4 regions of the Microbacterium sp. MEC084 genome follow, and region 4 is predicted to be linked to each of the others. Evidence: predicted binding sites of a transcription regulator. Region 4 holds the regulator's gene; each other region holds the start of a gene.

Region 1 (7,920 bases), on a different contig from region 4:
CGACGCGTCGGCCTGGGGCTGACGCGAGCCCGTGCTCAGCCGCGGGCCGCGAGCGCGGCCTGATACAGGTCGCGCGACGAGTGCCCCGTGTGCGCGGCGACCTCGGCGGCGGCATCCTTGAGGCGCGTCCCCGACGCGACCAGGCTCTGCACCTGGGCGAGCGCGTCCTCGAGCGGGGTCTCGCCCGCGGTCGCGCCCTCGACCACGATCACGAGCTCGCCGCGCACGCCCGCCTCGGCCCACGCGACCAGCTCGGCGAGCGTGCCGCGCGCGACCTCCTCGTGCAGCTTCGTGAGCTCGCGGCAGACCGCCGCGCGCCGGTCGGCGCCGAACGCGGACGCCATGTCGGCCAGGGTCTGCGCGACGCGGGTCGGCGCCTCGAAGAAGACGAGGGTGCGCGACTCCGCCGCGAGGGCCGTCAGCTCCCGGCGCCGCTCCCCGGGCTTGCGGGCGACGAAGCCCTCGAACGCGAAGCGGTCGGTCGGCAGGCCCGACACCGCCAGCGCGGTGAGGACCGCGCTGGGACCGGGGATGGCCGTGACCAGGACGCCGGCCTCGGCCGCCGCCGATACGAGCCCGTAGCCCGGGTCGCTGACGGTGGGCATGCCCGCGTCGGTGAGGACGACCAGATCCTGCTCGCGCGCCAGCTCGACCAGCTCCCCGGCCCTCTGCCGCTCGTTGTGGTCGTGCATCGCGATCAGCCGCGGGCGGTTCGAGATCCCGAGCGCGGCGAACAGCCGCTGCGCCGTCCGGGTGTCCTCGGCCGCCACCAGGGGGGCCTCCTCGAGCACCTCGATCAGGCGCCGCGAGGCGTCGCCGAGGTTGCCGATCGGGGTCGCCGCGAGGATGATCACCGCCTCAGCGTAGCCGCGTCCACCCCCTTGGCCCGGGCGCGGCCGGCGCCCAGACTGGGGGTCCTACGACGAGAGGAGCCAGCCATGGCCGACACGCCGCTCATCCAGATCATCATCGGAAGCACGCGCCCCGGACGTATCGGACGCACCGTCGCGGAGTGGTTCACGGCGCACGCCGAAGCAGACGAGCGGTTCGACATCGAGCTGATCGATCTCGGCGAGGTGAACCTGCCGATGCTCGACGAGCCGAACCACCCGCGCAAGCGCCGGTACACGCAGGAGCACACGAAGCGCTGGAGCGAGACCATCGACCGCGGCGACGCGGTCGTGTGGGTCATCCCGGAGTACAACTACGCGCTCAACTCGGCGACCAAGAACGCGATCGACTACCTGTTCCACGAGTGGGCAGGAAAGCCCCTCGGCGTCGTGAGCTACGGCGGCGTCTCGGGCGGCCTCCGCGCGGCACAGCAGCTCAAGCAGGTCGGCTCGTCGCTGTGGATGAAGACCATGCCGGACATCGTGATGATCCCGAACGTCCACTCCCTGGTGGACGACGACGGCGCACTGCAGCCCACCGAGATCATGGACACGTCGGCCGCAGCGCTGCTGGACGCGATCGCCGAGCGACTCTAGCCCGGGACGCCGCTTCCGCGCTCGACCTCAGAAGGGTGGGGCGCCCCCACCGGCGTATTCGATGCGGTACGGGCTGTCGAAGTACTCGTACCCGGCCGGGGACCGGTACCGCAGGATGCCGCGGCCGACCTGGGTCACGCCCCAGGGCGAGTGGTGCTTCATCATGTGATGCGGCTCGCACAGGTGGGCCGTGTTCTCGACGCTGGTGGGGCCGTCCTTGGACCACGGGATCGTGTGGTCGATGTCGCAGTTCTTCGCCTTCGTCGTGCACCCCGGGACCCGGCAGGTGCCGTCCCTGGCCAGCAGGTACCGCCGCTGCGCCGCCGTCGGCGTTCGGTGGTCCACCGTGAGGAGGGCCCCGGTGTCGGGGTGCAGGAACAGCCGCTCCCACCCCACCGCACCCGCCGCGAGGCGACGCGCGGTGTCCGCGTCGATCGGCCCATGCCCCGCCAGCAGGGCCGCCTCGTCGTCGAGACCGGCGAGGGTGTTCACGGGGATGGTGACCTCGATGGTCGCGGCGATGTGCGCCTCGACCGGGTGCCCCGACGGCATGCCCGACAGCAGCAGATCCAGTGCCAGATCCGCCCGCAGCCGCCCCAGCTCCCGCTCGTCCGCCGCGACCGCGGGGTCGTCTGAACCGCGGCGGGCGCGCGTGACCACCCTCGCCTGTGCGGTGAGGCGGTCATGGGCGGCGTGGATCACGTACGCCGGACCGCTGATGCACAGCACCGCCTGCCCGTCCGGCTGGTCCTCCACCCACGTGCCCCGCCGCTCCCGCGCCTCCTCATGCCGCACCGTCGCCGACACCGGCTGATGCTTCTCCGCCACCCGCGCAGCCAGCGCCTTGGTGCGATACGGGGTCGCCTTCTCCGCCAGCGGGAGGATCTCCGACTCGAACGCCGCCCGCACCGCATCCTCATCGAGGTCCGCACCGGCCTCTGCGATCACCTGCGCATGCCGCGAGGTGATCCGCCCCTCCCCCAGCGCCGCGTGCGTCGCCGGGAACCGGGTCACCAGCGTGTGGGCGCGATCCATCCGGCCCTGCATGGCGCGGGGCGACTCCCTCGTCGCCAGCGCCACCTCCGCGGCCATGGACCGCACCGGGAACTCGTACACGCTCGCATCCGGCATCCGCCCCATCTGATCGATCGCGATGCCCATCGCCTCCGCCTGCAGCGCCGCCTCCTCGGCATCCAGCCCCGCACGCTCCCCCCCGGATCGCCTTCAACCGCTCCACGATCGCCCGCGTCCGCGACAGCTCAGCCGGGGTGAACCCCCACCCCGAGGCATCCGCATCCGTGAACCGTGGCATGCCCCCATCATCCCACCACCCTCGGACATTTGTTCGAAGGTCGGGAGAGGTTGTGGAGAAGTCGGAGGGCTGCGCCGCGGGCGGGTTCAGCCGTTTCGACTCCGCTCGCTGGCGCTCGCTCAGCTCAACGAACACGGCGGGGCGGCGCTCCCTCGCTCGGCGCCCGGGGCCGACGAGCGCCCGCCGTAGGCTGATCGGGTGACTCTCGCGCCCCGGACCGCCCGCTGGCTGGTCCCGCTCGCGCTCACGCTGCTCGCCGCCGCGCTGCGCTTCATCGGGCTGTGGCATCCGCAGGACCTGGTGTTCGACGAGACCTACTACGTCAAGGACGCGTGGACGCTGCTGCACCTCGGATACGAGGGCGCGTGGCCCGACGACGCGAACGAGAGCTTCACGTCGGGCGACACCGACGTGTACTCCACCGACGCCGCGTACGTCGTGCATCCGCCGCTGGGGAAGTGGCTGATCGCGCTCGGCATGCTGCTGTTCGGGGCCGACTCCGGCTTCGGATGGCGCTTCTCGGCCGCGCTGATCGGCACGCTGCTGGTGCCGCTCGTCTACGAGATCGCGCGGCGCCTCTCGGGCTCGATCGCGATCGGCGCGGTCGCGGGCGGCCTGCTCGCGGTCGACGGGCTCGCGATCGCGCTCAGCCGGGTGAGCCTTCTCGACGGGTTCCTGGCGTTCTTCGTGACGCTCGCGTTCTGGTTCGTCCTGCTCGACCGCGATCGCACCGACGAGCGCATCCTGTCGTCCGAGGGCATCGCGGGCCCCTTGATGTGGCGCCGCCCGTGGATCGTCGCCGCCGGGCTCGCGCTCGGCGCGGCGTGCGCCGTCAAGTGGTCGGGGCTGTACGTGCTCGCCGCCGTCGGCATCTGGATCGTCGTCCACGACGCCATCGTGCGGCACCGCGCGCGCAAGGAGGAGTGGTTCGCCGGATCCGTGCTGCAGGGCGCCATCGCGTTCGTGCTGCTCGTCCCCGTCGCGGCCGCGGTCTACCTCGCGTCGTGGACCGGATGGCTCGTCACATCGGGCGGCTACGACCGGGGTTCGGATGCGAACCCCCTCGTCGCGCTCCTCAACTACCACTCGTCGATGTACGCGTTCCACGTGGGGCTCTCCAGCAGTCACCCCTACGCCAGCCCGGCCTGGCAGTGGCCGCTGCTGCTGCGGCCCACCGCGATGTGGCTGGCCCGCCCCGAGGCGGGCGAGGAGTGGTGCGGCTGGAGCGACGACTGCATCGGCGTGATCGGCAGCCACCCCAACCCCGTGACGTGGTACGCCGCGTGGGCGGCGGTCATCCTGGCGGTCGTGCTGCTCATCCGCCGCCGCGCGGGCGCCCTCACGCCGGGCTTCGGCTTCGCGCTCACCGGCCTCGCGGCGACCTACCTGCCCTGGCTGCTGTACCCGTCGCGCACGATCTTCCAGTTCTACACGGTGGCGATGCTGCCGTTCCTGGTCATCGCGCTGGCCCTGGCGCTCGGATGGCTGACGCGTCCGCGCGATCCCGTCACGCCGCGCGACCCGAGCCCGGTGGAGGTCGTGTCGGCCGAGGAGGTCGCGGCGGCCGAGACGCGCGCGTGGCGGGTGTTCGCGATCGCGTTCGTCGCGCTCGCCGTGCTCACCGCGGTGTTCTTCCTGCCGCTGTCGACCGGCTTCCTCGAGCCGTACCCGCTCTGGCAGCTCCACAACTGGCTGCCCGGCTGGGTCTAGCACGAGGCCCCGGATCCGACGTCCGGATCCGGGGCCTCGACGGCTCAGCGAGCGTCAGTTGAGCTCGAGCGGGTGGGCGCCCACGCGGCCCGAGCCGTCCAGCGGGTCCAGCGCGTCGATCGCGGCGACCTCGGCGTCGGTCAGCTCGAAGTCGAACACGTCGAAGTTCTCGGCCATGCGCTCCGGGCGCACCGACTTCGGGAAGACGATGAAGCCCTTCTCGAGGTGCCAGCGGATGACGACCTGCGCGGGCGTCTTGCCGTGCGCGGCGGCGGCATCGGCCACCGCCTTCTCGCCGAAGAGGTCGTACTTGCCCTGGCCCAGCGGACCCCAGGACTCGATGAACATCCCGTGGTCGGCGGCCCACTGCGTGATCTCGCGCTGCTGGTATGCCGGGTGCAGCTCGATCTGGTTGACCGCGGGGGTCACGCCGGTCGCCTCGACGACCGCCTCGAGGTGCTCGACCAGGTGGTTCGAGACGCCGATGCTGCGCGCCTGACCGGCGTCGCGGATCTCGACGAGCTTCTGCCACGCGTTCACGAACGTGCCGCGCTCGGGGGCGGGCCAGTGCGTCAGGTACAGGTCGACGTAGTCCAGGCCCAGCTTCTCGAGGCTCTCGGCGATGGCGGCCTTCGGGTCGTCGCCGCCCTGGCGGTCGTTCCAGAGCTTGGTGGTGATGAACAGCTCGTCGCGCGGGATGCCGCTCTTGGCGATCGCGGCGCCGACGCCCTCCTCGTTCTTGTAGATCGCCGCCGTGTCGATGTGGCGGTATCCGGCCTCGAGGGCCGCGGTGACGGCCGCCTCGGCCTCGGCCGGGGGCACCAGGAAGACGCCGAAGCCCAGCTGGGGGATCTCGAAACCGGAGTTGAGGGTGATGGTGGGTACGCTCATGATCTCGAGCCTAGAAGCGCCAGAGGCCATTAGGGGCGACTGGCGACAAATCCGTCAGACGAACACGGGGTCGAGCGCCGCGACGCGGTGGAAGAGCCGGTCGAACACGCTCATCCGGTCGAACTGCAGCGCGTGGGCGCGCGCCCGCTCCTCCCACACCAGGCGCTCCTCCGGGCCCATCGCGAGCGCCCGGTCGATGCTCGCGGCGATCTGATCCGGCGCGTCGACGTCGATGACCATCGCGGTGTCGCCCACAGCCTCCCCCACGCCGCCCGTCAGGGTCGTGATCGCGGGGCCGCCGCCCGACAGCGCCTTCTCGGCGAGCGCGATGCCGAACGTCTCGATGAACTCCGGCCGCGGCTTGGTCGGCAGGACGTAGGCGGCCGATCCGGCGAACAGGAACGGCTTCTCGGCGTCGTCGACATCGGTCAGGAACCGGATGCGGTCCGCTGCGGGCGAGGCCGCCGCGATGCCGCGCAGCTCCTGCTCCTCGGGCCCGCGCCCGGCGATGATCAGCTGCTTCCCCGCCGCGGACTCGGACGCGGCGAAACCCGCGATCAGGTCCTCGACCCCCTTGGCCCGCGCCAGGCGCGACAGGTACAACACGTAGCCGTCGCGCTCCAGACCGCGCACCGCCAGGTGCCGATCGACCTCGGAGGGATCGAGACCCAGGAAGAGCGAGGAATCGATCGCGGGGTACGAGATCGCGATCTTCTCGGCGCAGCGCTCGGCGTAGCGGGTGCCGTGCATCCGGTCGAGCAGGCCCGCCTCCTCGACGATGAGGTCCTTCGTGTACTGCGACACCGCGACGCACACGTCGCTCGCCAGGTACGACTCCAGCACGTGCGCGGCGGCGCCGAAGCGCCCCTCGGTCACGCACTGGCGGACGACGTTGGTGACATCGGATCCGACCGCCTCGGCGATCGACACGACGTTCACCGGCAGGCCGGTCCGGCGCGCGACCTCGACCGCGTCGGTCACGGCCGTGGTGTGCGGGCTGAGGTACAGCGACATCGCGACCGTGGGCACGCCGTCGGTGAACAGCTCGACGAGCCGTCCGACCAGACCCTGGATGTACCGGCCGTCGACGACCTTGTAGTCGCCGACCGGCTCGGGACGCTCGACCACGATGCCGTCGCTGTACGGCAGCACGGTGTCGAGCGGCTTGAGCGGCAGGCCCGCGGCCTCCAGGCGCTCGATGGGCCACGTGACGATCCGCACCTCGTCGAAGCCGCGCCGCAGCGCCGCCTCCGCCAGGTTGCGGGCTTCGCCGGAGTGACCGCAGATCACGGGATCGGCACGGACGACGATGACGAGTCGGCGGGACATGTCGGCTCCTCTGCTCGGGGGCGCAGATGCGGCTCGCTGCCGCGATTCCGGGCATGGTACGCCACGGATGTGTCAGACGGATGCCCGATCCGGAAACGCGGGCACCGCTCCCCTCCCGGCGCCCTCCACCGGGTCCGTCGCCTGCGGCCGGTAGACGAACGTCACCAGCACGACCGAGATGATCATGAGCAGCAGCCACGACACCAGCTTCGAGATCGACACGATCTGCCAGCCGTCCGCCTGATCCGGGTAGATCCAGGCCCCTGCCGCCGTGCCGATGTTCTCGGCGATCCAGATGAAGAACGCCACGCCCGTGAACGCGACCAGGATCGGCATGCGGCGCCACGCCCGCGTGCGGTGGTTGCGGAAGTGCAGGGTGCAGCGCGCGCAGACGACCAGCACCAGCGCGAGCAGGACCCACCGCGCGTCGGGCAGGTAGTGGTGCGAGAAGAAGTTGACGTAGATCGCCGCGGCGAGCGCCGCCGTGGCCCACCGCGCCGGGTACCGGTCGAATCGCAGCTCGAACAGGCGGAACACGCGGACCATGTACGAGCCGACCGCCGCGTACATGAACCCCGTGTAGAGCGGCACGGCGGCGATCCGCAGCACGCCGTCGCCCTCGTAGCTCCACGACCCGACGTCGGTCTTGAACACCTCCATCACCATGCCGACGGCGTGGAACAGCAGGATGACCCACAGCTCGCGGCCGCTCTCGAGCCGGAACACGAGCATGAGCGCCTGGATCGCGACCGCGGCGATCACGAGCGCGTCGCTGCGCGCGACCAGAGCATCGTCCGGATACCAGAGCCGCGCCGCGACGATCGCCGCGAGCATGGCCGCCCCGAAGATGCAGGCCCACGCCTGCTTCAGCACGAACACCGTGAACTCGATCAGCCCGCGCCGCGCCGGACCGCCGCCCTCGAGGCGGGCGAGGCGCCGGGACGCCCAGGCGTCGATGCGCTGCTCGACGGGCGTGAACGCCCGGCGGCTCTCAGACTGCTGCGACGCGGGCGACATGGCGCGGCCCTAGGGCCGCCGCCGGGGAGCCGCCCGGGACTCGTAGACTGGGAGGCTATGCCCGAGGACCCGACCGCGCCCTGGCGGATCGCCTACCCGCCCGAGCTGCCCGTCAGCGCCGCGCGGGACGAGATCGCGCGCGCGATCCGGGAGCACCAGGTCGTGATCGTCGCG
Region 2 (7,920 bases), on a different contig from region 4:
GCGCGTTGACGGAGGCGCCCGGATACAGGCCGCGGTAGGCGGGCAGGAGCTCCGGATGCTCGCGCGCGAGCCAGCGCATGAACCACGGCTTCACCCCGGGTCGCAGGTGCAGCGCGCCGTGCACGACCCGGGCCGCGCCCGCGGCCTTCACCCGGGCGAGCGCGGCGTCGAGCGCCTCGGGGGAGTCGGAGAGGTGGGGGAGGATCGGCATCAGGAACACCGACACCGCGAAGCCCGCGTCGGCCGCCGCGCGCACCGTGTCGAGGCGGGCCTGCGCCGTCGGTGTCCCCGGCTCGATCGCCTGCTGCAGCTCGTCGTCGTAGACCGCGATGGAGAAGGCGAGCTGGATCGGCACATCCTGCTTCAGCCGCGTCAGCAGCGGCAGGTCGCGCCTCAGCAGCGAGCCCTTGGTCAGGATCGAGAAGGGCGTGCCCGACTCCGCCAGAGCGGTCGTGATGCCCGGCATGAGCTTGTAGCGACCCTCGGCCCGCTGGTACGGATCGGTGTTCGTGCCGAGGGCGACCGGCTCACGGCGCCACGACGAGCGCGCGAGCTCCCGCCGCAGCACCTCGTCGACGTTCACCTTCACGACGATCTGCGAGTCGAAGTCGCGCCCGGCATCCAGGTCGAGATACTCGTGCGTCCCCCGGGCGAAGCAGTTGTGGCTGATCACGCCGTTCGCGACGAAGTCCCCCGTGCCGGTGGTGATGTCCACCATGTCGATGTCGTGCCCGAGGTCGTCCACGGACACGACACGCAGATCGGCGGCGGTCTTCACAGCGTCGCCGATGAGCTGCTGCTTCCCGCTGAGCGCCGGCCGGGTGGCGTCGAAGAACCGCTGCCGCATCGGCAGCCCTCCTGTCACTCGCACGGACCGCACGCCATTGGGCCGGGGTGGTTCGATGACGCACGGGATGCCGACGGCCTCCAGGGACTCAGCGGTCAGGGAGAGCAGTTCTTCATCCTTGTTGCTGATCCGCAGGACGCCTCGCGAGCAGCTCCCCTCCGCATCGAAGATTCCGGCGAGGAAACCCGCCCGCCATTCGCGGGACCGCGTTCGCGGGATCGTGATCAGATGCTCGATCGCCGCGACGTCTTCCACGCGTGCGGTGTGGATCGCGATCATCTGCTTGCGTGCGCCCTCCGCGGCGCTGAAGGTTCGCGTTCGCGTGGGAACGCCGGAACGATCGAGGAAGTCCCGCGATCGGTCCAGGGCGGCGCGGTCGGTCTCCGTGAGCGCCAAGCGGAACATGTGGATGTCGCGGATGCGATCCGCGCTCCGATACGAGCGATGGAAGATCATCCCGTCGCCCCGGATCATGCCGGCGAGGTAGCCGCGTCGGTAGTGCGGCGTCGGCGATGCGGAGTCGGGCGGCGGCCCGCCGATGCCGAATCCCATCAAGCGGTTGAGGGCGGTGAGGTGGGGGCGCTGCTCGGGGCCCGTGGTGGCGCCGTGGACATGCTTCCAGCCCCTGTCGGTCAGGAACCGATGGTCGCCGCTCGCCGTGATCTCGGTGCCGTCGGCCAGCGTGACGCGATACGCGCGCTTTCTCGACGGCCACTTCGCGCGGACCGTCGTGCGCACGTAGCGTCGGTAGGCACCGTGCCGCTCGGTGCCGACGATCTCGTCGCCGACGCGGATCTCACGAAGCGGAACCTGGCGGCCGTCGGCCCGCAGGATCAGGGTGTCTGGGCTGAGGCAGTACACGCAGGCATGGGTGCATCCGCGATACGGGTTGATCGTCCAGTCGAACGGCATGCTGCTCGAGCGCGGCACATGGTTGAGGGCCGACTTGGCGGCGACCTCGTGGAACGTCACGCCCGCGAACTCGGGCGTCGTCACCGACCGGACGAGTCCGTCGAGCTGCTCCATTCCGGGCAGCGCGTCGGGGTCCGAGACGCCGAGCTCCTGTCCCTGCCATCGCATGGATTCATCGAACACCCGTTCTATCGCCAAGTCAAGCGACATCAGAACACATGTGCGAAGCGATCCGGCCCTGGTGGCGCGGGTGCGCGCGTGCGAGACTGCGGGCATGACCGCGCGACTCGCCCTCCGAACCCTCGCTCCGATCGTCCTGGCCGGATCGCTGCTGATCGCCGGCTGCTCGGCCGGCGGCGAGGAGGAGGCGCCCGAGGGGGCGACCCCGCCCGCGGAGTCCTCCGCGCCCGCGGAGACGCCCGCGGACGAGGCGCCGTCGGGCGAGGTGGTCGATGAGGCCGTGCTCGAGGGGTACGTCGTGGCCGCGGGGCTCGAGCCGATCGACATCGAGGCCATGGGTGGGGTCGAGGGGCTCAGCGGCCTCTTCGCGGATGCGGAGATCGAGCCTGCCGAGTGCGCGGCCGCGGTCGAGAGCGGGCTCGCCATCGCCGAGACGAGCGAGAGCAGCATGGCCGTGGGCGTCGACGAGGCGACCGGCCAGTCGGGCGGAGTGGTGAGCTTCGCGGAGGCGTCGATCGCCGACGGCGCCGTGGAGTCGGGCCTGTCGAACATCGACGGCTGCGGCGAGATCACGATCACCATGGCCGACGGGACGTCGGTGACGAGCACCATCAGCGAGGTCCCGGTGTCGATCGACGGCGCCGACTCGGCGTACGGGGTGCAGACCGACTCCGTGATCGAGGGCACCGGCGCGATGAGCTCCGTGACCGTCACGGCGCTGGTCGACTCGCTCGTCGTGACCGGCAGCGCGATCGGCGGTGCGGAGGCGGCATCGGGCGCAGAGGACGTCGCCCAGCGGCTCGTGGACGCGATCGCGGCGGGCTGACCTACACCTTGCGGCGTCGCGGCGTGAGCCGCACCTGAGGCATGGTCGGGGCGGGGATGCGCTCGTCGCCGTGCGTGACGACGTGGCCGAACCGCTCGGACCCGGCCTCCCACTCCTCACGCGCCTCGACGATCTCGTCGTGGTCCCGGCCCACGAAGTTCCACCACATCACGAGGTCGTCCGCGAACGGCTCCCCGCCCAGGAGGAAGAACATCGCGCCGCCGATCGTCGAGACCTCGATGCCGTCGCGGTTCACGCCGAGGTAGAGCAGGTCCAGAGCCCCGAGCGATGTCGGTTCGCCGGTGCGGCCCGCGTGCGCGACGAGGTCGCCCTCCACCCCCGCGATCGCGTACTCCCAGTCGCGGCGGAACGGGATGCGCACGCGCGATCCCGGCGCCAGCACGACCTCCGCGCCCACGATCGGCGTGTAGACGGTGGCGGGGGACACGACGTCCCCGAGCTCGCCGACGACCACCGTGGCGTCCGCGTCGGCGCCCTCGAGGGCCGGGAGCCTCAGCGTCGGCAGGTCGGCATGGCGCTCGAAGTCCGGACCGCCGTGGCGGCGGCTCTCCGGGAGGGCGATCCACAGCTGCAGCGCGTCGAGCGGGATGGGATCGTCGCCGACCGAATACTCCGAGTGGGAGATGCCCCGGCCCGACGTCATGATGTTCAGCACGCCGCGGCTGATCGTGACGTCGCTGTCGATGCTGTCGCGGTGGCGGACCTCGCCCACCAGCGGCCACGTCACGGTCTGCAGTCCGATGTGCGGGTGGGGCTCCACCCGCATCAGCGCCTCCTGCGGCCCGAAGCGGTCGAAGAAGCACCATGCGCCCACGGTCGGCAGGTCGCGCTGCGGCAGCGAGCGGTGAACCGCCATGGCCCTGACGCCGCCGAGCGGCACCTCGCGGGGCTCGAGCAGCAGCTCACGAGGGCCGTCGCACGCGTCGGCGGTGAGGTCCCACTCGTCGGTCGCGGCGTCGAGGCGCGTCATGCCGGGGACTCGCCCTGCGTCGCCGCGTCGAGCGGGGTGCCGCCCGGCCACTCCACGACCGCGCCGGCCACCTCGTTCTTCTGCAGATACGCCGCCACGAACGGGCACAGGGGGATGATCGTGTCGCCGCGGCGCGCGACGTCCGCGAGCGCCTCGGAGGCGAGCGTGTCGCCGAGCCCCTGCCCGCGGAAGGCGGGATCGATCTCGGTCGCGATCATCCGGATCCGGCCCTGGCCCTGCTCGAACCGGATGAAGCCGGCGACCGTGTCCTCGTGGGTCGCGTCCGACAGGTGCAGCTCGTACCGGCTCGCGTCGTCGTTGCGGGTCACTTTCAGGTCTGCCATGCGGGCTCCTTCCGTCGGGCTCCCACGCTACGGCGTGGCGCCGACGCGGGGAAGGCTCGTCCCCAGGGCCGGAGGGCGCCGGGTCGCCGGCGACGCCCAGGGGACGTGTCGGAGCCCGCGCCTAGACTCGAGCGCGTGACCCCGAGCACCCCCGAACCGAGCAGCGCCCGCGCGGGCGCGGCCGGCTGGGGGTCCTGGGCGCCGACGGATCCCGACGACCAGGGCGGCCCCGGCGACTGGATGCCGTACGAGCCGCCGCCCTACGACGAGCCGCCCTTCGACCCGTATCTCGACGCGCCGCCGCCCGACGACTGGGCGCCGCCCGCTGCGGATGCCTCGGGCCCGGCCCGCCGCTCGGCCCGCGTCGCGGCGCCGGGCGTCGCGAGCGGTGTGCGCCCGTCGGTCTACGCGACGCCCCTCGAGGCGCTCAAGACCGTCTACGGCTACGACGCGTTCCGCGGCGATCAGCGGCAGATCGTCGAGCACGTCGTCTCGGGCGGCGACGCCGTCGTCCTGATGCCGACCGGCGGCGGCAAGAGCGTCTGCTACCAGGTGCCCGCGCTCGTCCGCGAGGGAACGGGCCTCGTGGTCTCGCCGCTCATCGCGCTGATGCACGACCAGGTCGACGCGCTCGTCGCGAACGGCGTGCGCGCCGCGTACCTCAACTCGACGCAGGCGCCGGACGAGCGCGCGCGCGTCGAGCGCGCGTACGTCGCCGGCGAGCTCGACCTGCTGTACGTCGCCCCCGAGCGCCTGAACGGCGAGCAGACGCTGCGCCTGCTCGAGCGTGGCACGCTGAGCGTGATCGCGATCGACGAGGCCCACTGCGTGTCGCAGTGGGGCCACGACTTCCGTCCCGACTACCTCGCGCTCGGCGGCCTCGGCGAGCGGTTCCCCGGCGTGCCGCGCCTGGCCCTCACGGCGACCGCGACGCCCGAGACGCACCGTGAGATCACGGAGCGCCTGCGGCTGCCCTCCGCCCGCCACTTCGTGGCGAGCTTCGATCGGCCCAACATCCGGTACCGGATCGACGCCAAGACCGAGCCGCGCAGGCAGCTGCTGGACTTCATCCGCTCCCAGCCGGAGGGCGCGGCGGGGATCGTGTACGCGCTGAGCCGCAACTCGGTGGAGCAGACCGCGACCTACCTCGCCGGTCAGGGCATCGACGCCATCCCGTACCACGCGGGGCTCGACGCGGCGACGCGGGCGCGGCACCAGTCCCGCTTCCTCCGCGAGGACGGCGTCGTCGTCGTGGCGACCATCGCGTTCGGCATGGGTATCGACAAGCCCGACGTCCGGTTCGTGGCCCACATCGACCTTCCCAAGTCGGTCGAGGGGTACTACCAGGAGACCGGGCGCGCGGGCCGCGACGGCCTGCCCGCGCAGGCCTGGATGGCCTACGGCCTGGGCGACGTCGTCCAGCAGCGGCGGATGATCCAGCAGTCCGACGGCGACCGCGCGATCCAGCAGCGGCAGGGGCAGCACCTCGACGCGATGCTCGCGCTGTGCGAGACGGTCGGATGCCGGCGCCAGAACCTGCTGGGTTACTTCGGGCAGCGGTCCGAGCCCTGCGGCAACTGCGACACGTGCCTCACGCCGCCCGAGACCTGGGACGGGCTCGTTCCCGCGCAGAAGCTGCTGTCGACCGTCGTCCGGCTCAAGCGCGAACGCAACCAGGCGTTCGGCGCCGGCCACCTCATCGACATCCTGCGCGGCGCGTCGACCGACCGGGTGCGCAAGCTGGGCCACGACTCGCTCGCCACGTACGGCATCGGCGCCGACCTGTCCGAGCAGGACTGGCGCAGCGTCATCCGCCAGCTCCTCGCGCGCGGCCTCCTGGTCGCGCAGGGCGAGTACGGCACCCTCGCGCTGAGCGAGGCGAGCGGCGGCGTGCTGCGCGGCGAGACGCCCGTGCCGTTGCGCCGCGATGTGATCGGGCGGGCCTCCCGCTCGGGCGGCGGCGCTCGCAAGGCGTCCGCCGCCGACCAGCTCGCGCCCGAGCACCGCGATCTCTTCGAGGCGCTGCGCGCGTGGCGCGCGGACCAGGCGCGCGAGCAGGGCGTCCCCGCCTACATCGTCTTCGGCGACGCCACTCTGCGCGCGCTCGCCGAGCACCGCCCCGCCTCCCTCGAGGCACTGTCCGGCATCAGCGGCATCGGCGAGCGCAAGCGCGAAGCCTACGGCGCCGCCGTGCTCGCCGTCATCGCCGCGCACTGACACCGCCTCCGCTCGCGCCGGCGGGGCCCACGTCTGCCGTGCGCTCGACCCGCCCGAACGCGCGCCGCCGGCCACCGCGCAGGCGGCTGATGTCCCAGTCGGCATATGGCCCATGAACCGGGACCGCGAACCCTTCGTCGGCTAACGACACGCCGGTGTCCCGGAATCCAGGTGGACGGAAGTCCGATCTCGACGCCGATCGATCTGGGTGCCCAGACCGCGGATGCCGATGGCAAGGTCACCTTCCGGTGGACGGTGGGCGCCGGGCGGCGGCTCACACGGAGTGAGATGACGCCACGGCATGAGGCGTGACGCGGCGGCGGTCCGGATGATCCGGGCCGCCGCCGTCGTCTGTCCCCGTCCGCCGCCGCTGTCGTGCGCGCACAATGGTCCCGCCGCACGTCGGCGCCCGCGACTGTGGCTCAGTGACAAGGTCCTCGCGCCCGGCTTGTCGCAGACCTACGGTGATCACATCGCCCCCTCCGTCCCCGTCGAGGCGGGCCCGGCCCATTCCACGATCCCCGTGAGAGGCAGACATGGCAGACACCGCTGTTCGCCCCCAGACCGCCGACCCGACGCCCGCCCACAAGGCCGGGCCCGAGACGGCGCCCCGCATCGACGTCCCCCTCGTCACCGACCGGCTGCTCGGCACGTGGGCGGACGTCCGCCGCGCGTCGCGCGAGATGCTGAAGGACTCCGCGTTCTGGCGCGTCGACGGGCTCACCCACCACGAGCACCGCGCGCGCGTCTTCGAACAGCTCGGCAAGCTGGTCGAGCACAGGTCCATCTCGCGCGCGCTCCCGGTCGAATACGGCGGCGAGAACAACAACGGCGGCAACCTCGCGAGCTTCGAGGAGCTCGTGCTCGCCGATCCGAGTCTTCAGATCAAGGCGGGCGTGCAGTGGGGCCTGTTCGGCTCCGCGATCTACCAGCTGGGAACGAAGAAGCACCACGACAAGTGGCTGCGCGACGTCTTCGAGCTGAAGATCCCCGGCGCGTTCGCCATGACCGAGACCGGCCACGGCTCGGACGTCGCCGCGATCGGGACCACCGCGACCTACGACGCGGCGACCGAGGAGTTCGTGATCCACACGCCGTTCCGCGGCGCCTGGAAGGACTACCTCGGCAACGCCGCGGTCGACGGCCGGGCGGCGACCGTGTTCGCGCAGCTCATCAGCGGCGGCGTGAACTACGGCGTGCACTGTTTCTTCGTGCCCCTTCGCGACGAGGACGGGCAGTTCCTGCCGGGCGTCGGCGGCGAGGACGACGGCGTCAAGGGCGGCCTCAACGGCATCGACAACGGCCGTCTGCACTTCGACCACGTGCGCGTGCCGCGCGAGAACCTGCTCAACCGCTATGGCGACGTCGCGCCGGACGGCACTTACTCGAGCCCGATCGCCAGCCCGGGCCGCCGCTTCTTCACGATGCTCGGCGCGCTCGTGCAGGGCCGCGTCTCGCTCGACGGGTCGGCCACCACGGCGGCGGCGCTGGCGCTGAACATCGCGATCACCTACGGCAACCAGCGCCGCCAGTTCGCCGGCGCGACCGGCGCCGAGACGGTCCTGATGGACTACGCGAAGCACCAGCGTCGCCTCCTGCCGCG
Region 3 (7,920 bases), on a different contig from region 4:
ACCTCGGCCCGGGCGCCGGCCACGACGGCGGGCGGATCGTGTTCGAGGGCACACCTGCCGACCTGGTGGCCGACCGTTCGACCCTGACGGGCGAGCACCTGGCGCAGTACGTGGGCGCCTGAGCCGCGCGTAACGATATATTGGTCCTCGGGGGAGAATCAGGCCGCGTCACGCCGCGCACGGTGCGAGGATGACCGAATGGCATCCTGGCGCCCGGGCTGGAGCGAGTTCCCGCCGGCACTTCTCGAGTTCTGGACCGAGCGGCACCTGTGCACGCTGACGACACTGCGTCGCGACGGACGACCGCACGTCACGCCGGTCGGCGTCGCCCTGGACCTCGAGCAGCGCTGCGCGTGGGTCATCACGTCCGGGTCGTCCCTGAAGGCGCGTCTCGCCGCCGCGGACCCGCGCGTGGCCGCCTGTCAGGTCGACGGACGTCACTGGTCGACGCTCGAGGGAACGGCGCAGGTGCTGAGCGACGCCGAGTCCGTGCGACGCGCTGAGGAGCAGTACGCGGCGCGCTACCGGACGCCGAGGCCGAATCCGGAGCGCGTCGCGCTGCGGATCGACGTGGAGCGCTTCCTGGTGTCTGCGTCGTTCGGCCTCTGAGAGGGGCTGTCTCGCGGGATCGACCACACGCCGATAATGCACATTATGTCAGTTCGCTGAGGCGCGCCCTTCGTCGCCGTCCCCCATTGCGCCGGGCATCGACCGCCTGCCGCCCGGCAGTCCGACGCGCTCTACTGTGAGGTTCATGGTCGAGGTGCGATTGACGGGTGAACTGCGGTGTGCGGATGCTGACGAGGCGCGACTTGTCGCGGAGCACCTGCCGGCCCACGTGGCGCTGACTCGCGCCGAGCCCGGCTGCCTCTCGTTCGAGGTGACCCCGACCGCCGATCCCCTGGTCTGGGCGGTCGCCGAGCGGTTCGCGGATGAGCGTGCCTTCAACGCGCATCAGGCGCGCGCCGCGACGAGCGAATGGGGTCGCCGCACGGCCGGGATCGAGCGGCGCTACTCCGTGGAGGGACTGGCCGGCTGACCCCGTGGGCGGGGGCCGTCGCCGGCACCCCGCCCACAGGGTCGCTCGCGGTCACTCCGCGGGCAGGATCAGCTCGTCGCCGACCTCGATGAGGTCGGGGTCGGAGATCGTCTCCTGGTTCACCGCGAAGATGCCGAGCCAGCCGGTCTCGACCTCGAGCTTCGTGGCGATGTCGAAGAGCGTGTCACCCGACTCGACCGTGTAGGTCTCGTCCGACGGCTCCACATCCGGAAGCTGATACGTCTCCTCGACCGGCGCCGGTGCGGGAGCCGGTGCGGCGGCGGGTGCCTGAGCGGACTCCCCCGCCGCCGGTGCGGCCGGAGCCTCAGTCGGCGCGGCCTCACGCGGCTCCGCCGAGCCGGACGCGCCGATCTTCACCGAGCACGTCGGCCAGGCGCCCCAGCCCTGCGTCGCGAGGACGTTCTCCGCCACGCGGATCTGCTCCTCGCGCGAGGCGTCCGCCGGGTTGCCGGTGCCGCCGTTGGCCTCCCACGTGGACTGCGAGAACTGCAGGCCTCCGTAGTAGCCGTTGCCGGTGTCGATCGCCCAGTTGCCGCCCGACTCGCACTGGGCCAGTGCGTCCCAGGTGGCGTCGTCGGCCGCGTTCGCCGCCGTGGGCACGAGCGCCCCGGCTGCCGCCGCGACGAGACCGGCGGCGACCAGTCCCCCTCGCGCGAACCGTCCAGGTCGGCGCGCTTCGGTGTTCTGTCGGGAATGCGTGTTCAGGATCACAAGGAGCTCCACGGCCCCGTCTCTGTGCGCGGCCATGGCCGCGCACTCGCCCGCCGACCGGAAGGTCGTCTCGTTTCGGGTGCGGAGGACTCGGGCGGGTTCGACGGCGGTCCTCCACGGTCGACGTGCCACGCTACGTCAAGATCACGAAAAGGTAACAGTGCACTCAGGGACCTGCCAGCGAGGTCATAGGCGTCCGGTGCTCGCGCTGCGCTCATCCGATTGAATCGGTCCGGGATCTTCGGGCCATGCGACCCGCTTTCCGGGAGGCTCATCGAGGAAGGGAGATCCTCGTGATCGGTGCACTCAACCAGCTGGTCGACCATGTCGAACGTCACCTGACGCAGGACATGGATCTGGAGCTGTTCGCCGCGCGCCTCGGCCACCGAGTACCACCTGCGGCGGATGTTCTCGTCGCTCGCGGGCATGCCGCTGTCGGAATACGTTCGTCGCCGCCGGATGACCATGGCGGCAGCCGACGTGATCGCGGGCCGCGATCTGCTCGGCATCGCCGTTCGATACGGCTACGGGTCCACCGAGGCGTTCGGCCGGGCGTTCCGGGCCGTGCACGGGGTCGCACCCGCCGATGTGCGCCGCGCCGGGGGTCCCCTTCGCACACAACCGCAGCTCAGGTTCCGCCTGACCGTAGAAGGGAGCTCCCCCATGGACGCCCGCATCCTCGATCGACCCGCGTTCCGCCTGATCGGCCGCGCCGCGCGCGTGCCGCTCATCCACCGCGGCGTGAATCCGCACATCCAGGAGCACATCGCGTCGTTGCCGATCGCCGAGCACGCCCGCCTGAAGGAGCTGAGCTCCACCGAGCCCGCCGGCCTTCTCCAGGTGAGCGCCGACCTCGACCCGGACGACGCCGAGGGCAGCGAGCTCACCTATCTCCACGGCGTGGCGGTCGATGAGGCCACCGCGCCGCCCCACGACCTCGAGTGCATCGAGGTCCCCGCCGGCGCGTGGGCGGTCTTCCGCACGACCGGCGCACACCCCGAGGCGCTGCAGGACACCTGGGCGGCCACGGCCACGGAGTGGTTCCCCTCCAATCCGTGGCGGCTGCGTCCGGGGCCCTCGATCGTCGCGGTGATCGAGCGCGCCGAGGACTTCTCGACGGCGACCTGCGACCTCTGGCTGCCGGTCGAGCGCGGCTGAGCCGTCACTCCCCCAGCCCGCACGTCCGCGTGATGAACTCGATCAGCGCGCGGCGTGCGGCATCCGGCACCGGGACGTACATCGGCGCCTGGCGGACGCCGTCGACGCTCGCGTGCACCGGGACGAACGTGCCGCGCTTGTCCTCGGCCAGCACGTGCGCGTCGCAGGGTCGAGCGCGACCGTGAGGGCCTCCCCCGCCGCGCGCACGACCAGCGAGACGACGCGGTCGGCGTACTGGGTACGGGACTGGCTCACCTCGACCTCGATCCCGCCGACCTCGATGGCCGGTGCCGCGCACGCCGGGAGAGCGCCGCAGGCCAGGAGCGACACGAGGACCGCGCCGACCCGTGAGCGTCTGCGATCCACGATCCCCTCCCTCAGCGCGTCAGATCGAGTCGCATCTCGATCTCGTCGCCATACGGCTCGAGGTTGTAGGGCGTCACGTTCCCGGTGGGCTCGAAGCCGTGGCGCCGGTAGAACGCGATCGCGCGCGGGTTGTCCTCGTGCACCTCGAGGACGAGCGCGTCGCCGCGCGTGCGGGCCCAGTCGACGATCCCCTCGAGCAGGGCATCCGCGACCCCGCCCTCACCGCCCCGCCATGCCGGGTCGACGTACACGCCCACGAGCATCGCCCCGCGGCGGGCCGAGACGAACCCCCGCATGATGCCGATCCAGGTGCCGTCGTCGGCGACGGCGACGAGGGAGATGTTGCCGGGCTCCTGGCCGCGGCCTGCACGCTCGCGCCACTCCGACTCGGGCAGCGCGGCGGCGTGCGCATAGGTCTCGTTGTACGCGATGGGGGTGTCGCGCAGCATCCGCAGACGCAGGTCGCGGAACGCCTGCCACTCGGAGGCGCGGACCGTTCGTATCGAGAAGCCCATCCCGTCACGCTATCGCCCCGGCAACGTCAAGCCCCGGGTGCGCGACGGAGCGGTCGCGCACAATGGGGGCATGCCGATCACGCGCGTCGTCGACCTGGATGGGCACGTCTTCCGGGTGTTCTCGACCGAACGGCCGGGCAGCGGACGCGCGTTCCTTCTGGTGCACGGGATCGGGATCTCGCACCGCCTGTTCTCGCGCCTGCACGGCGTCCTGGCACGGCACCACTCCGTGCACACGGTCGACCTGCCCGGCTTCGGAGGGCTGCCCAAGCCGGCCTCGTCGCCGGACGTCGCCCGCATGGCCGAGATGCTGGGCGAGGTGGTCGGCGACCTCGGCGAGGAGGCGGCGGTCGCGGTAGGTGACTCGATGGGGACGCAGTGGGTGGTCGAGCTCGGCGCGCAGCGCCCCGATCTCGTCTCGCACGTGGCCACGATCGGCCCGGTGGTCGACGACCGACACCGCACCGCGTTCGCGCAGGCCCTCGCGCTCGGCGTGGACAGCACCCGCGAGACCCCGTCCGCCAACGCCCGAGTGCTCACCGAGTATCTGCGCTGCGGCCCCCGGTGGTACCTCCGTCAGCTGCCGCACATGCTGGAATACCCGATGGAGGAGCGCGTCGGGGATCTCACGCAGCCGCTGCTCGTGCTGCGCGGCGGCCGCGATCCGATCGCCGGTGCGGACTGGTGCGCGAAGCTGACGCGCCGCGCACAGCGGTCCCGCTCGGTCACGGTCCCGGGCCATCCGCACCTGGTGCAGCACACCGCGCCCCGCGCGGTCGCGTCGGCGCTGGACTGGTTCCTGGGGGTCGGCGAGCCGTGATGAGCCTCCTCCGGCGGTGGGTCTGGTGGACGCTCGACTACGCGTACGCGGGAGTCTGGCAGGCGCGGGCGTTCCTGAACCGCACGCGGCCGTCGGCCTTCTGGACGGGCGGCGGCGTGCCGATCGTCGTGATCCCGGGCGTCTATGAGACGTGGAAGTTCCTGCAGCCGCTCATCGTCGCGCTGCACAAGCGCGGACATCCGGTGCATGTGGTCGATCCGCTTCAGAACAACCGCATCCCGGTGGACCGTGCGGCGCGCCTCGTCGAGCAGCACCTGGTCGCGCACGAGCTGTATGACGTCATCCTCGTGGCGCACAGCAAGGGCGGACTGATCGGCAAGCACCTCATGGCGTTCGGCGCCGGAGCGGCTCGCGTGCGCGGAATGGTCGCGGTGGCCTCTCCGTTCGGCGGCTCGCGATACGCGGCGCTCATGGTGTCGGCCACTCTGCGCAGCTTCTCCCCTCGCAACGCCACGATCCTCGCGCTCGCGAGGGAGACCGCGATCAACGCCCGCATCACATCGGTGTACGCGGCCTTCGACCCGCACATCCCCGGGGGAAGCGAGCTCGCAGGCGCGAAGAACGTGCGCCTGGAGACCGGCGGGCATTTCCGCGTGCTGGCACATCCGAGGGTGGTCGGCGAGGTCGCTGCGATGGCCGAGCACGCGCACGGGCACGCCGCGCCCTGACCTGCCGCGGGGTCAGATCCGCCCGCGCACCGGTGTGCGCTCGATCTCGTCACCCGCCGGCATCGCCATCTCCGCGCGCACTCCGAGCAGGCGGATCTCGCGCTCGGAGTCGATCCGTTGCGCGAGCGCGAGCGCGGCGTCCACCAGGACGTGCTCGCTGCGCGCGGGCTCCGCGAGCTTTCGCCCGATGGTCTTCGTCTCGAACGGCGCGTACCGGATCTTCAGGTGCACGCGCACCACCGCTCGTCCGTCCGTCGCGCAGTCATCCCAGACCTGATGGGCCAGCGAACTGAGCGCGCGCCACCGAGGCCGCGAGCGGGTCAGCGATCGGAGGCCTGCTCGCGATCGGATCGGACCGTGCCGGCGGCCCGGACGCGGAAGCCGAACGCCTCAACCGGATCCCGTCGAGTTCTCCACAATGCGGGGATACTCGAACGGATGTCCGAGCCTCGTGGGAGACTGGGTCTATGGCCAAGCAGAGTTTCGCGGAGCGATGGGACCTGGATCCCGCCCGGCGTGAGGCGCTGCAGGCGGTCATCACGGGGGTGGCGACCGCGGATCGGATGATCGCGCAGCTCGAGGCGATGAAGGCGCACTTCCTTGCGGCGGGGCAGGCGATCGCGGTGGAGATCATGGCCGAGCTCGATCCGTCGTCGTCGTATGCGCTGCCGCTGCGGGCGATCGCGGCCGACATCGCCACCGCGACCAACGCGGCCGACGGCACGATCCGCAGCCGGATGAACGGTGCCGCGATCCTCACGACCGACTTCCCCGCGACGTACACCGCCCTGTCGGAGGGGCGGATCTCCCGCGCGCACGCCGACGTGATCGTGGATGCCGGGCTGCGGCTCGACGATGAGCGCGCGCGGGCCCGGTACGAGCAGGTCGTGCTCGATCGCGCCGAGTCGCTGACGCCGGGCCGGCTGCGACCGGTCGCGCACGCCGTTGCCGAGCGGGTGGAGCCCACGTCGGTCGTCGAGCGGCACGAGACCGCCCGCGCGCGGCGGTGCACCTGGGTGGACGACCTCGGCGATGGGATGAGCGAGTTCCACGCGGTCGTCGAGTCGGTGCGGGCGCACGCGATCCAGGACCGGCTCACCCAGATGGGGCTCACGATCCGGCGCGCCGCACGCCACGAGGCGCGTCGCGCGTACGGGCCCGTCGTCGACGACCTCGCCGTCGAGGACGGCGACCCGGTCGATGAGCGCACGCTCGCGCAGATCAGGGCCGACGTGTTCGCCGACCTCGCGCTCACCGGGCACCCCACCGCGCAGGTGTCCGATGCGACCGGCGGCAACGCGCTGGCGGCGATCCGCGGCTCCGTGCAGATCACGATCCCCGCCGAGACGCTCACAGGCCTCGGCGACGACGCCGCGTTCCTGGCCGGGCACGGGCCCGTCTCCCCCGACATCGCCCGCCGCCTCGCCGCTGACACCCCCACCTGGGCGCGACTGTTCATGGACCCCGACACCGGGTGCCTCCGCACAGTCGACGCATACACGCCGACCGCCGCCCAGCGCCGCTTCCTCGCCGCGCGCGACGAGCACTGCAGGTTCCCGGGTTGCCGGCAGCCGATCCACCGGTGCGACCTCGACCACTCCCATGCTCACAGCGAGGGCGGCCAGACCGCGGTGTGCAACCTCTCAGCGCTCTGTCGTGCGCACCACATGCTCAAGCACCACGGCGCATGGGGTCTCGAGCACGGACGCGGCGGAGTCATGATCTGGACGAGCCCCACCGGACGCCGCATCACCGACCGCCCCGCGCCGGCGGTGCGCTTCATGGCCGAACTCGATGCGACAGACCCCGATCCGCCCCCGGTCGAGATCGAAGAGACCGCGCCGTTCTGAACCGCCGCCGCCGACGGCAGGGCCCACGCAGATCAGCGCAGCGGCGTCCACCCGGTCGGGAGCGGCCCGTCCTGCAGTGCGCGCTCGCGGTCGGCTGCCGCCGACCAGCCCTGGGCCTCGTCGCGCGCGTCGAAGCCGCCTCGCGCGACCCGGAAGCCGAGGTCGTCGTGGTGCATGCGGGGTCCGCCGCCGCGGCGCACCGAGGCGCGCACGTTGTACGACTCGTCGACGAACCCTCCGCCACGGAACACCCGGTAGTCGCCGTAGCGCGCCGGATCGAGCAGGTCCCAGCACCACTCCCACACGTTGCCGAGCGTGTCGAACAGGCCGAACAGGTTCGGCATCTTGCCGCCGACGTCCCGGGGCGAGGAGGCCCCATCCGCCGCCGTCCACGCGACGTCGCGCAACAGGCCGTAGTGGGGCCCCGTGGACCCTGCGCGGCAGGCGTACTCCCACTCCGCCTCGGTGGGCAGGCGATAGCCGTCCGAGTCCACGTGCCAGGTGACGTCCTCGCCGTCGAACGTGTACGCGGGGTCGAGCCCCTCCCACTCCGAGGCCGCGTTGCAGAACCGGATGGCGCGCTGCCAGCTGACATTGACCGCCGGGCGACGGGGGTGCGGGTGCTCCTCCCCCTCGCCGAGCAGCTCGGACATCTGCTCCTGCGTGACCGCGAACACCCCGATCTCGAACGGCTCGAGGCTCACCATCCGTCTCAGTTTCCGGCGCGCGTCGTGAAGCGTCACCGTGCCCG
Region 4 (7,920 bases):
GTCGTCGACGCGCATCACCCCGACCCGGCCGGGCAGCTGCAGACCGTCCGCGACGTGATGGGCGACGTGGGCGCGCGCGACATCCACGAGATCGTCGTCTTCAACAAGGCCGATCTCGTGGACGACGACACGCGCCTCGTCCTGCGGGGCCTCGAGCCGAACGCGGTCTTCGTGTCCTCGCGCAGCGGCGAGGGCATCGACGAGCTGCGCGCGGCCATCGAGGCGGCGCTGCCAATGCCCGAGGTCGAGATCCGCGCGCTCGTCCCGTACGACCGCGGCGAGCTGATCTCGGCCATCCACGAGCAGGGGCACCTTCTCGAGCGCTCGCACGAGGAGGGCGGCACGCTGGTGCACGCCCACGTGTCCGAGCGCCTCGCCGCGGCGCTCGAGCCCTTCCGCGTGGCCTGAGCATGCGGATCCGGCCGTACGCAGCCGCCGACCGCGACGCCGTCGCGGAGATCTGCCTGCGCACGGCCGACTACGGCGGGGACGCCACGGGCGTGCTCGAGGACGACGGGCTGTGGGCGGACGTGTGGGCGCTGCCGTACGTGTCCCGCCACCCGGACCTGGCCTTCGTGCTCGAGGACGAGGGCCGCGTGATCGGGTACGTGGTCGGCACGGATGACACCGACGCCTTCGAGGAGTGGTTCCGGGTCGACTGGTGGCCGTCGCGCACCGAGGGACGCGCGCGACCCGAGCGGGAGCGAACGCGCCAGGAGGGCATCCTGCTCTACGCCTACGGACGCCGGCCGGGCGCGGAGCCGTACGCCGCGGCGGGCTACCCCGCGCACCTGCACATCGACCTGCTGCCCGAGGCGCAGGGGCGGGGGTGGGGGCGCCGGCTCATCGAGGCGCTGGTCGCCGAGCTGCGCCGCCGAGGCGTGCCGGGGCTGCACCTGACCGCCGCGACCCGGAACGCCGGCGCGCTGGCGTTCTACGACCGCGTCGGGTTCTCGCGCCTGCCCTCGCACGAGGGGGTCCAGGCGTTCGGGATGCGGCTGGGCTGACCCGGAGTCAGTCCAGGTCGATCGGCGGCACCCCGGGGGTCTCGAACCCGAGGATCGCGCCCAGGAAGGCCAGCTCGGCCTCGAACGCGCGCACGAGCGTCTCCGCCTGCCGGAAGCCATGCGACTCGCCCTCGAACAGCAGGTACTTGTGCGGCACGCCGTTGGCCGCCAGCGCGTCGCGCAGCGCCTCGGACTGCGACGGCGGCACCACCGGGTCGTCGGCGCCCTGCAGGATGAGCAGCGGCGTCCGCAGCGTCTCGGGCCGCGACAGGGGCGAGCGGCTGACGTACAGCGGCTCGGCCTGGGGGAGCGGGCCGACGAGGCCGTCGAGGTACCGCGCCTCGAAGTCGTGCGTGTCGTCGGCCAGCCGCCGCAGGTCCGCGACGCCGTAGCGGCTGATGCCGGCGGCGAACACGTCCGTGTCGGCGACCGCGCACAGCACGGTCCAGCCGCCGGCCGAGCCGCCCTTGATCGCGATCCGGGCGGGATCCGCCAGACCCGCCGCCGCGAGCCCCCGCGCGGCGGCGGCCGTGTCGGCGACGTCGACGATGCCCCAGCGGCCGCGCAGCCGCTCGCGGTACGCGCGGCCGTAGCCGGTCGATCCGCCGTAGTTCACGTCGAGCACGCCGATGCCGCGGCTCGTGAAGTACGCGACCGCGAGCGAGAGCTCGCCCGACGCGTGCGCGGTCGGCCCGCCGTGCACGAGCACGAGGTACGGAGGCAGCTCGCCCTCGGGAGCGGTCGCATCCGGGTTGGTCGGAGGGTACGCGAACGCGTGGACGTCGCCGTCCGGACCCTCGAAGGTCACGGCGCGGGAGGTCGGCATCCATTCAGGGGCGAGCGCCGAGACCCCGCCCCGCAGCGCGGTGAGCGTGCGCGCGTCGACGTCCAGGAGCCAGAGGCCTCCGGGGACGCGGATGCCGGCGCCCGTGAGCAGGACGCGGGAGCCCTGTGCGTCCCGCACGAGCACCCCGCCGGTGAGCGAGGTCTCCAGGCCGTCCACCGCGCCGCACGTCGGATCGATCACGATGAGCTCGTCGGCGCCGTGCGTGCGCACCGCGACGATCCGGCCGTCGTCGAGCGCCGCGAACCAGCGGGTCGCGAGGTTCCACAGCGGTCCGCCCGTGTCGGCGTCGGCGGGGTAGATCGGCTCCGGGCCGGTCGCGCCGAGGCCGTCGAACCGCACCCAGTGGAGGTTCCAGCGGCCCTCGGGGTCGGCGGTGAACATGAGCTCGTCGTCGCCGGTCCACTCGGGCTGCAGCGCCGAGATCCCGCCGTCCTCCGTGCGGCCCCCCGCGACCACCACGTGCTCCGCCACGCGCCCGTCGGGGCCGATCCGGCCCACGCGCAGCTCGGAGGCGTCCCACGGCATGTCCGGGTGGTCCCACGCGATCCAGGCGAGTCGGTCGCCGCGCGGCGCCGGGTACGCGAGGAAGTCCGAACCGGCCACCACGCTGAGGATCGCCTCGGGATCGTCGGCCGCGGAGCCGTCGAGCGGGATCACGACGATATCGCGCACGGGGGAGCGGTCGCCGGCGTGTGTCTCGCGCACGGCCCACAGCCGGCCCCCGCCGTCGGGACCGGCGGCGAACGTGAGGTCGCCGAAGCTCATCCCCAGGCCCGCCGGCGTGAGGGGCTCGGGCGCGCCGCCCACGGTCAACCGGTGCACGCGCTGATCCGAGCCCTCCACGAAAAGCAGCTCGGAGGCCGGCGTGACGGTCCACGCACCGCCGCCGTACTCGTGCACGCGCGAGCGCGCGTTCCAGGGCGCCGGCAGCAGCGCCTCGGGCTCGTCGTCCGTGAGCCGGAAGACCGCGGTGCGCCCTCGCTCCGACGGCACGCTCTCGCTCCACCAGATCTCGTCGCCCACGAAGCGCGCGCCGTCCAGGCGAGGCGAGCCTCCGGCGATGTCGGCTGCCGCGATCGGCGAGGGCCAGGATCCGTATGGGAGCGTCTGTGCCATGCCCCCACGCTATCGGGGAGCCGCGGAGGTCAGACCGCGCGCATCACCGCGACGACCTTGCCCAGCACGACCGCCTCGTCGCCGAGGATCGGCTCGAACGCGGAGTTGCGCGGCAGGAGCCACGTGTGGCCGTCGCGCTGCCGGAAGACCTTGACCGTGGCCTCGCCGTCGAGCATGGCCGCGACGATGTCGCCGTTCTCCGCCGTGTTCTGCACGCGCACGACCACCCAGTCGCCGTCGCAGATCGCGGCGTCGATCATGGACTCGCCCGAGACCTTCAGCATGAACAGCTCGCCCTTGCCGACCAGCTGGCGGGGGAGCGGGAAGATCTCCTCGACCTGCTGATCGGCCGTGATCGGCACGCCCGCCGCGATGCGGCCGACGAGCGGCACCATGGCGGCGTCGCCGACCGTGGGCATGCCCGCGTCGAGGTTCTCCGCCGACTGGCCGGGGAGGTCGATCAGCACCTCCATCGCACGCGTCTTGCCGGGGTCGCGGCGCAGGTAGCCGCTCAGCTCGAGCTGCCCCAGCTGATGCGTGACGCTCGAGAGCGACTTGAGGCCGACCGCGTCGCCGATCTCGCGCATCGTGGGCGGGTAGCCCTTGGTCTGGATCGAGCGCTGGATGACCTCGAGGATGGCCAGCTGCTTGTCGCTGAGGCTCTTGCGGCGCCGCGTGCGGGGCTTCTCGTCGGCCGCGGCCGACTGTCCGGCGTCGAGGTCCGACGTGCTGGTGTCGACGGCGCTCATGTCCCGTGCTCCTTCGCTCCGACATCCGATGTCGGTGGCCCGTGGTGGAGTGTGCTTCATCGAAACGGTATCCGAGAACCACGCGGATCCGGAAGATCTGTTCGAGCGTGTCGCGTGACATCTCGGACCGGTTTTCGAAGAAGACGTTGACAGATTCGAAGCTTCGAAGATAGATTCGGAACAGAGCTTCGCATCCGGCCCTCCCGGCCGAGTGCCGGATGCGAAGCCTCTCCGATCCTCTCGAGGAAGCTGAAGGAGCCGCAGATGACCACCGTGAGCATCACCGCCTACCAGGCCCCGGTCCGCCCCGCCCGTGCCCTCCGCACCGAGCGCGCCGTCCGCGTGACGCCGGCGACGCGGCTGCGGCTCACGCGCCGCGGTCGTCGCGTGCTGGCCGCCCTCGCCGCGGCTCCGGTCGCCGCGGGCCTGGCCCTCGCCGTCATCAGCGGCGGAGGCGCCCTCGCGTCGCGCGAGGACGGCGCACCCGCCGGCACGTTCGACACCGTGACGGTCATGGCGGGCGACTCGCTCTGGTCGATCGCGGAGGAGATCGCTCCGGCCGCGGACCCGCGCGACGTGGTGGACGCGATCGTCGCGCTGAACCAGATGCAGAGCTCGTCGGTCGCCGCCGGAGAGCGGCTCGCGATCCCGGCGGAGTACTCCTCGGCCCGCTGACGGACGAGAGGCCACCCGTCCGAGCGGCCCTAGCATTGAGAGGGTGACGGTCACTCTCGACGAACTGCCGATCCGCGACGACCTGCGCGGGCAGAAGCCCTACGGGGCACCTCAGGCGCCTCTCCCCGTGGCACTCAACGTCAACGAGAACACGCATCCCGTGCCGGCCGAGGTCGCGGACGACATCGCCGACGCGGTGGCCCAGGCTCTGCGCAACGTCAACCGCTACCCGGATCGCGAGTTCACCGAGCTCCGGCAGGGCTTCGCGCAGTACCTCGGCCACGGCCTCGACGAGAGCCGGATCTGGGCCGGCAACGGCTCGAACGAGGTGCTGCAGCACGTGCTGCAGGCGTTCGCGGGTCCCGGGCGCTCGGCGTTCGGCTTCGAGCCCACCTACTCCATGTACCGGCTCCTCACACGGGGCGTCGGGTCCGAGTGGATCGGCGGCACGCGCGGCCACGACTACACGATCGACCCGGAGGACGCGGCCCGCCAGGTGGCGGAGGCGCGGCCCGATGTCGTGTTCCTGTGCGCCCCCAACAACCCCACCGGCACGCCGCTGTCGCTCGACGTGGTCGAGGCCGTGTACGACGCGACAGACGGCATCGTGGTGGTGGACGAGGCGTACCAGGAGTTCGCGCCGCACGAGTCGCCCTCGGCGCTGACGCTGCTGGGCGGGCGCCCCCGCCTCGCGGTCTCGCGCACCATGAGCAAGGCGTTCGCCTTCGCCGGCGCCCGCGTGGGCTATCTCGCGGCCGATCCGGTGCTGATCGACGCGCTGCGCCTGGTCCGTCTCCCGTACCACCTCAGCGCGCTGACGCAGGCGGCCGCGACCGCGGCTCTGCGGCACTCCGACACCATGCTGCGGATGGTCGACGAGATCGTCGTGCAGCGGGACCGGATGTCGGCGACGCTCGAGGCGCTCGGCTACCGCGCGTACGAGTCGTGGACGAACTTCGTGCTGTTCGGCGGCGTCTCCGACCCCGCCGCGACGTGGCAGGCGCTGTACGACCGAGGCGTGCTCATCCGCGACATCGGCATCCCCGGCCACCTGCGGGTCACGGCCGGCACCGAGGAGGAGACCACGGCGTTCCTGGAGGCCCTGGCCGAGCTGGGCCGTCGCTGAGCGGAGGCCGTGCGCGGTCGCCGCGCGGTCCGGCGGCGACCGCGCCCCGACTAGACTCGCGGGCATGACGACTGCCCGAATCGCACGCCGCACCCGCTCCACCAGCGAGTCGAGCGTCGAGCTGGAGCTGAACCTCGACGGCACCGGCCGCAGCACCATCTCGACCGGCGTGCCGTTCTTCGACCACATGCTGACGGCGTTCGCGAAGCACTCGCTGACCGATCTCACGGTGACCGCGACGGGCGACACCCACATCGACGCCCACCACTCGGTCGAGGACATCTCGATCGTGCTGGGCCAGGCGATCCGCGAGGCCCTCGGCGACAAGTCGGGCATCTCGCGCTACGGCGACGCCCTCGTGCCGTTGGACGAGGCGCTCGCGCAGGCCGTCGTCGACATCTCCGGCCGGCCGTTCCTCGTGCACGAGGGCGAGCCCGCCGGCTTCGAGCTCCACCTGATCGGCGGTCACTTCACCGGGTCGCTCGTGCGCCACACGTTCGAGGCGCTCGCATTCAACGCGGGCCTCACGATGCACGTGCGCGTCATCTCGGGCCGCGATCCGCACCACATCGCCGAGGCCGAGTACAAGGCGCTCGCGCGCGCGTTCCGCCAGGCGAAGGCGCTCGATCCGCTGGTCGAGGGCATCCCGTCGACCAAGGGAGCCCTGTGAGCGAGGCGAACACCCCCGACGACGCCGTGCGCGAGGGCGACAAGCCCGTCGTCGCGGTCCTGGACTACGGCTCCGGGAACATCCACTCCGCCGTCAAGGCCCTGCAGTCGGCGGGAGCGGACGTGCGGCTCACGCGCGACCGCGGCCTGATCCTCGACGCGGACGGCCTGCTCGTCCCCGGCGTCGGCGCCTTCCGGGCCGTCATGGAGCAGCTGCGGTCCGTGCGGGGTCCCGAGCTCATCGAGCGCCGCCTGGCGGGCGGACGGCCCGTGCTGGGCATCTGCGTCGGCATGCAGGTGCTGTTCGAGCACGGCATCGAGCGGGGCGTCGACACGGAGGGCCTCGGCGAGTGGCCCGGCGTGGTCGAGGAGCTCAAGGCGCCCGTCGTGCCGCACATGGGCTGGAACACGGTGGAGGCGGGGGAGGGCTCGCGCCTGTTCCGCGGGCTCGAGGACGAGCGCTTCTACTTCGTGCACTCGTTCGCCGCGCAGGAGTGGACGCTCGACGTCCAGCCGCCCTTCCCGCAGCCGGTCCTGACCTGGGCGGAGCACGGCGGCCGCTTCCTCGCGGCCGTCGAGAACGGGCCCCTCTCGGCCACCCAGTTCCACCCCGAGAAGTCGGGGGAGGCGGGCATCCGCCTGCTGCGGAATTGGATCGACGGCCTCCGCGGGGCTAACCTCTGAGATCGTGCCCGCGACGGGAGATTCCCGGCGCTCGCGGATCCGAAGCACATTGGGAGCTATGAACGACTTCGCGTCCACCCCCGGACTGATCCTGCTGCCCGCTGTCGACGTCGCCGACGGCAAGGCCGTCCGCCTGACCCAGGGCGCCGCCGGCACCGAGACCGACTACGGCGACCCCATCGAGGCGGCCGAGAACTGGGCCAAGCAGGGTGCCGAGTGGATCCACCTGGTCGACCTGGACGCGGCGTTCGGCCGCGGCAGCAACGCGGGCGTCCTGCGCAAGGTGATCAAGCACCTGCGCGGCGTGAACGTCGAGCTGTCGGGCGGCATCCGCGACGACGCCTCGCTCGAGGCGGCCCTCGAGAGCGGCGCGCAGCGCATCAACCTCGGCACCGCGGCGCTCGAGAACCCCGAGTGGACCGCGTCGGTCATCGGCCGCTACGGCGACGCGATCGCCGTCGGCCTGGACGTGCGCGGCACGACGCTCGCGGCGCGCGGCTGGACGCAGGAGGGCGGCGACCTCTGGGACGTGCTGGAGCGCCTCGAGGAGGCCGGCTGCAGCCGCTACGTCGTGACCGACGTCACGAAGGACGGCACGCTGCGCGGGCCGAACCTCGACCTCCTGCGCGAGATCACGGCGCGCACCCCGAAGCCCATCGTGGCGTCTGGCGGCGTCTCGAGCCTCGACGACATCGCGGCGCTGCGTCGCCTGGTGCCGAACGGCGTCGAGGGCGCGATCGTGGGCAAGGCCCTCTACGCGGGCGCGTTCACGCTCGCCGAGGCGCTGGATGTCGCGGCCGACTGACCGCGCAGACTCCGCCGGCGTCCCGTGGGAGGGACGTCACTTCGAGGCGAACCCCCACGCGTCCGACGACGGCTCCGCCGACCCCGCGCTGCTCGCGGCGCTGACCGCCTTCCGCGCGGGTGACGGGGATCAGGTCGCGGTCGTCGACGCGCTGCGTCGCGCGCGCGTGCTGATTCCGCTGGTGGCAGAGAAGGGCGACGAGGGCGTCGGCGCGCACGGGCTTGTGGTGGACAAGACGCAGG

Evidence for each region. Region 4 encodes LexA, which represses DNA repair genes until DNA is damaged. Its sites were predicted from a motif close to TCGAACANNTGTTCGA; they were not measured.
Region 1: a site for LexA is predicted at 2,821-2,836, ahead of B5M43_RS02540 (HNH endonuclease signature motif containing protein). Genes of this name have one in related genera too.
Region 2: a site for LexA is predicted at 1,935-1,950, ahead of B5M43_RS03140 (intein-containing Rv2578c family radical SAM protein). Genes of this name have one in related genera too.
Region 3: a site for LexA is predicted at 5,750-5,765, ahead of B5M43_RS00225 (HNH endonuclease signature motif containing protein). Genes of this name have one in related genera too.

The regions. Positions count from the first base shown of each region.
Region 1 is NZ_MYFP02000001.1:519,467-527,386, forward strand. Features, by position in the region: gene B5M43_RS02525 (FadR/GntR family transcriptional regulator) at 1-22, shown strand, start outside; gene rsmI (16S rRNA (cytidine(1402)-2'-O)-methyltransferase) at 36-854, opposite strand; gene B5M43_RS02535 (NADPH-dependent FMN reductase) at 939-1,487, shown strand; gene B5M43_RS02540 (HNH endonuclease signature motif containing protein) at 1,515-2,648, opposite strand; gene B5M43_RS02545 (dolichyl-phosphate-mannose--protein mannosyltransferase) at 2,998-4,509, shown strand; gene B5M43_RS02550 (aldo/keto reductase) at 4,564-5,400, opposite strand; gene B5M43_RS02555 (glycosyltransferase) at 5,455-6,729, opposite strand; gene B5M43_RS02560 (DUF817 domain-containing protein) at 6,802-7,746, opposite strand; gene hrpA (ATP-dependent RNA helicase HrpA) at 7,804-7,920, shown strand, end outside.
Region 2 is NZ_MYFP02000002.1:94,858-102,777, reverse strand. Features, by position in the region: gene B5M43_RS03140 (intein-containing Rv2578c family radical SAM protein) at 1-1,927, opposite strand, end outside; gene B5M43_RS03135 (sensor domain-containing protein) at 2,034-2,765, shown strand; gene B5M43_RS03130 (pirin family protein) at 2,767-3,756, opposite strand; gene B5M43_RS03125 (GNAT family N-acetyltransferase) at 3,753-4,100, opposite strand; gene recQ (DNA helicase RecQ) at 4,341-6,317, shown strand; gene B5M43_RS03115 (acyl-CoA dehydrogenase) at 6,854-7,920, shown strand, end outside.
Region 3 is NZ_MYFP02000001.1:34,937-42,856, forward strand. Features, by position in the region: gene B5M43_RS00175 (excinuclease ABC subunit UvrA) at 1-122, shown strand, start outside; gene B5M43_RS00180 (pyridoxamine 5'-phosphate oxidase family protein) at 199-609, shown strand; gene B5M43_RS00185 (putative quinol monooxygenase) at 755-1,039, shown strand; gene B5M43_RS00190 (transglycosylase family protein) at 1,091-1,783, opposite strand; partial or broken gene B5M43_RS00195 (GyrI-like domain-containing protein) at 2,065-2,929, shown strand; gene B5M43_RS00200 (hypothetical protein) at 2,934-3,083, opposite strand; gene B5M43_RS00205 (GNAT family N-acetyltransferase) at 3,307-3,810, opposite strand; gene B5M43_RS00210 (alpha/beta fold hydrolase) at 3,881-4,630, shown strand; gene B5M43_RS00215 (triacylglycerol lipase) at 4,630-5,319, shown strand; gene B5M43_RS00220 (hypothetical protein) at 5,332-5,670, opposite strand; gene B5M43_RS00225 (HNH endonuclease signature motif containing protein) at 5,787-7,169, shown strand; gene B5M43_RS00230 (SUMF1/EgtB/PvdO family nonheme iron enzyme) at 7,202-7,920, opposite strand, start outside.
Region 4 is NZ_MYFP02000003.1:267,208-275,127, forward strand. Features, by position in the region: gene hflX (GTPase HflX) at 1-408, shown strand, start outside; gene B5M43_RS05470 (GNAT family N-acetyltransferase) at 411-1,007, shown strand; gene B5M43_RS05475 (prolyl oligopeptidase family serine peptidase) at 1,015-2,970, opposite strand; gene lexA (transcriptional repressor LexA) at 3,000-3,719, opposite strand; gene B5M43_RS05485 (LysM peptidoglycan-binding domain-containing protein) at 3,984-4,394, shown strand; gene B5M43_RS05490 (histidinol-phosphate transaminase) at 4,429-5,520, shown strand; gene hisB (imidazoleglycerol-phosphate dehydratase HisB) at 5,585-6,190, shown strand; gene hisH (imidazole glycerol phosphate synthase subunit HisH) at 6,187-6,873, shown strand; gene priA (bifunctional 1-(5-phosphoribosyl)-5-((5-phosphoribosylamino)methylideneamino)imidazole-4-carboxamide isomerase/phosphoribosylanthranilate isomerase PriA) at 6,932-7,678, shown strand; gene B5M43_RS05510 (SseB family protein) at 7,662-7,920, shown strand, end outside.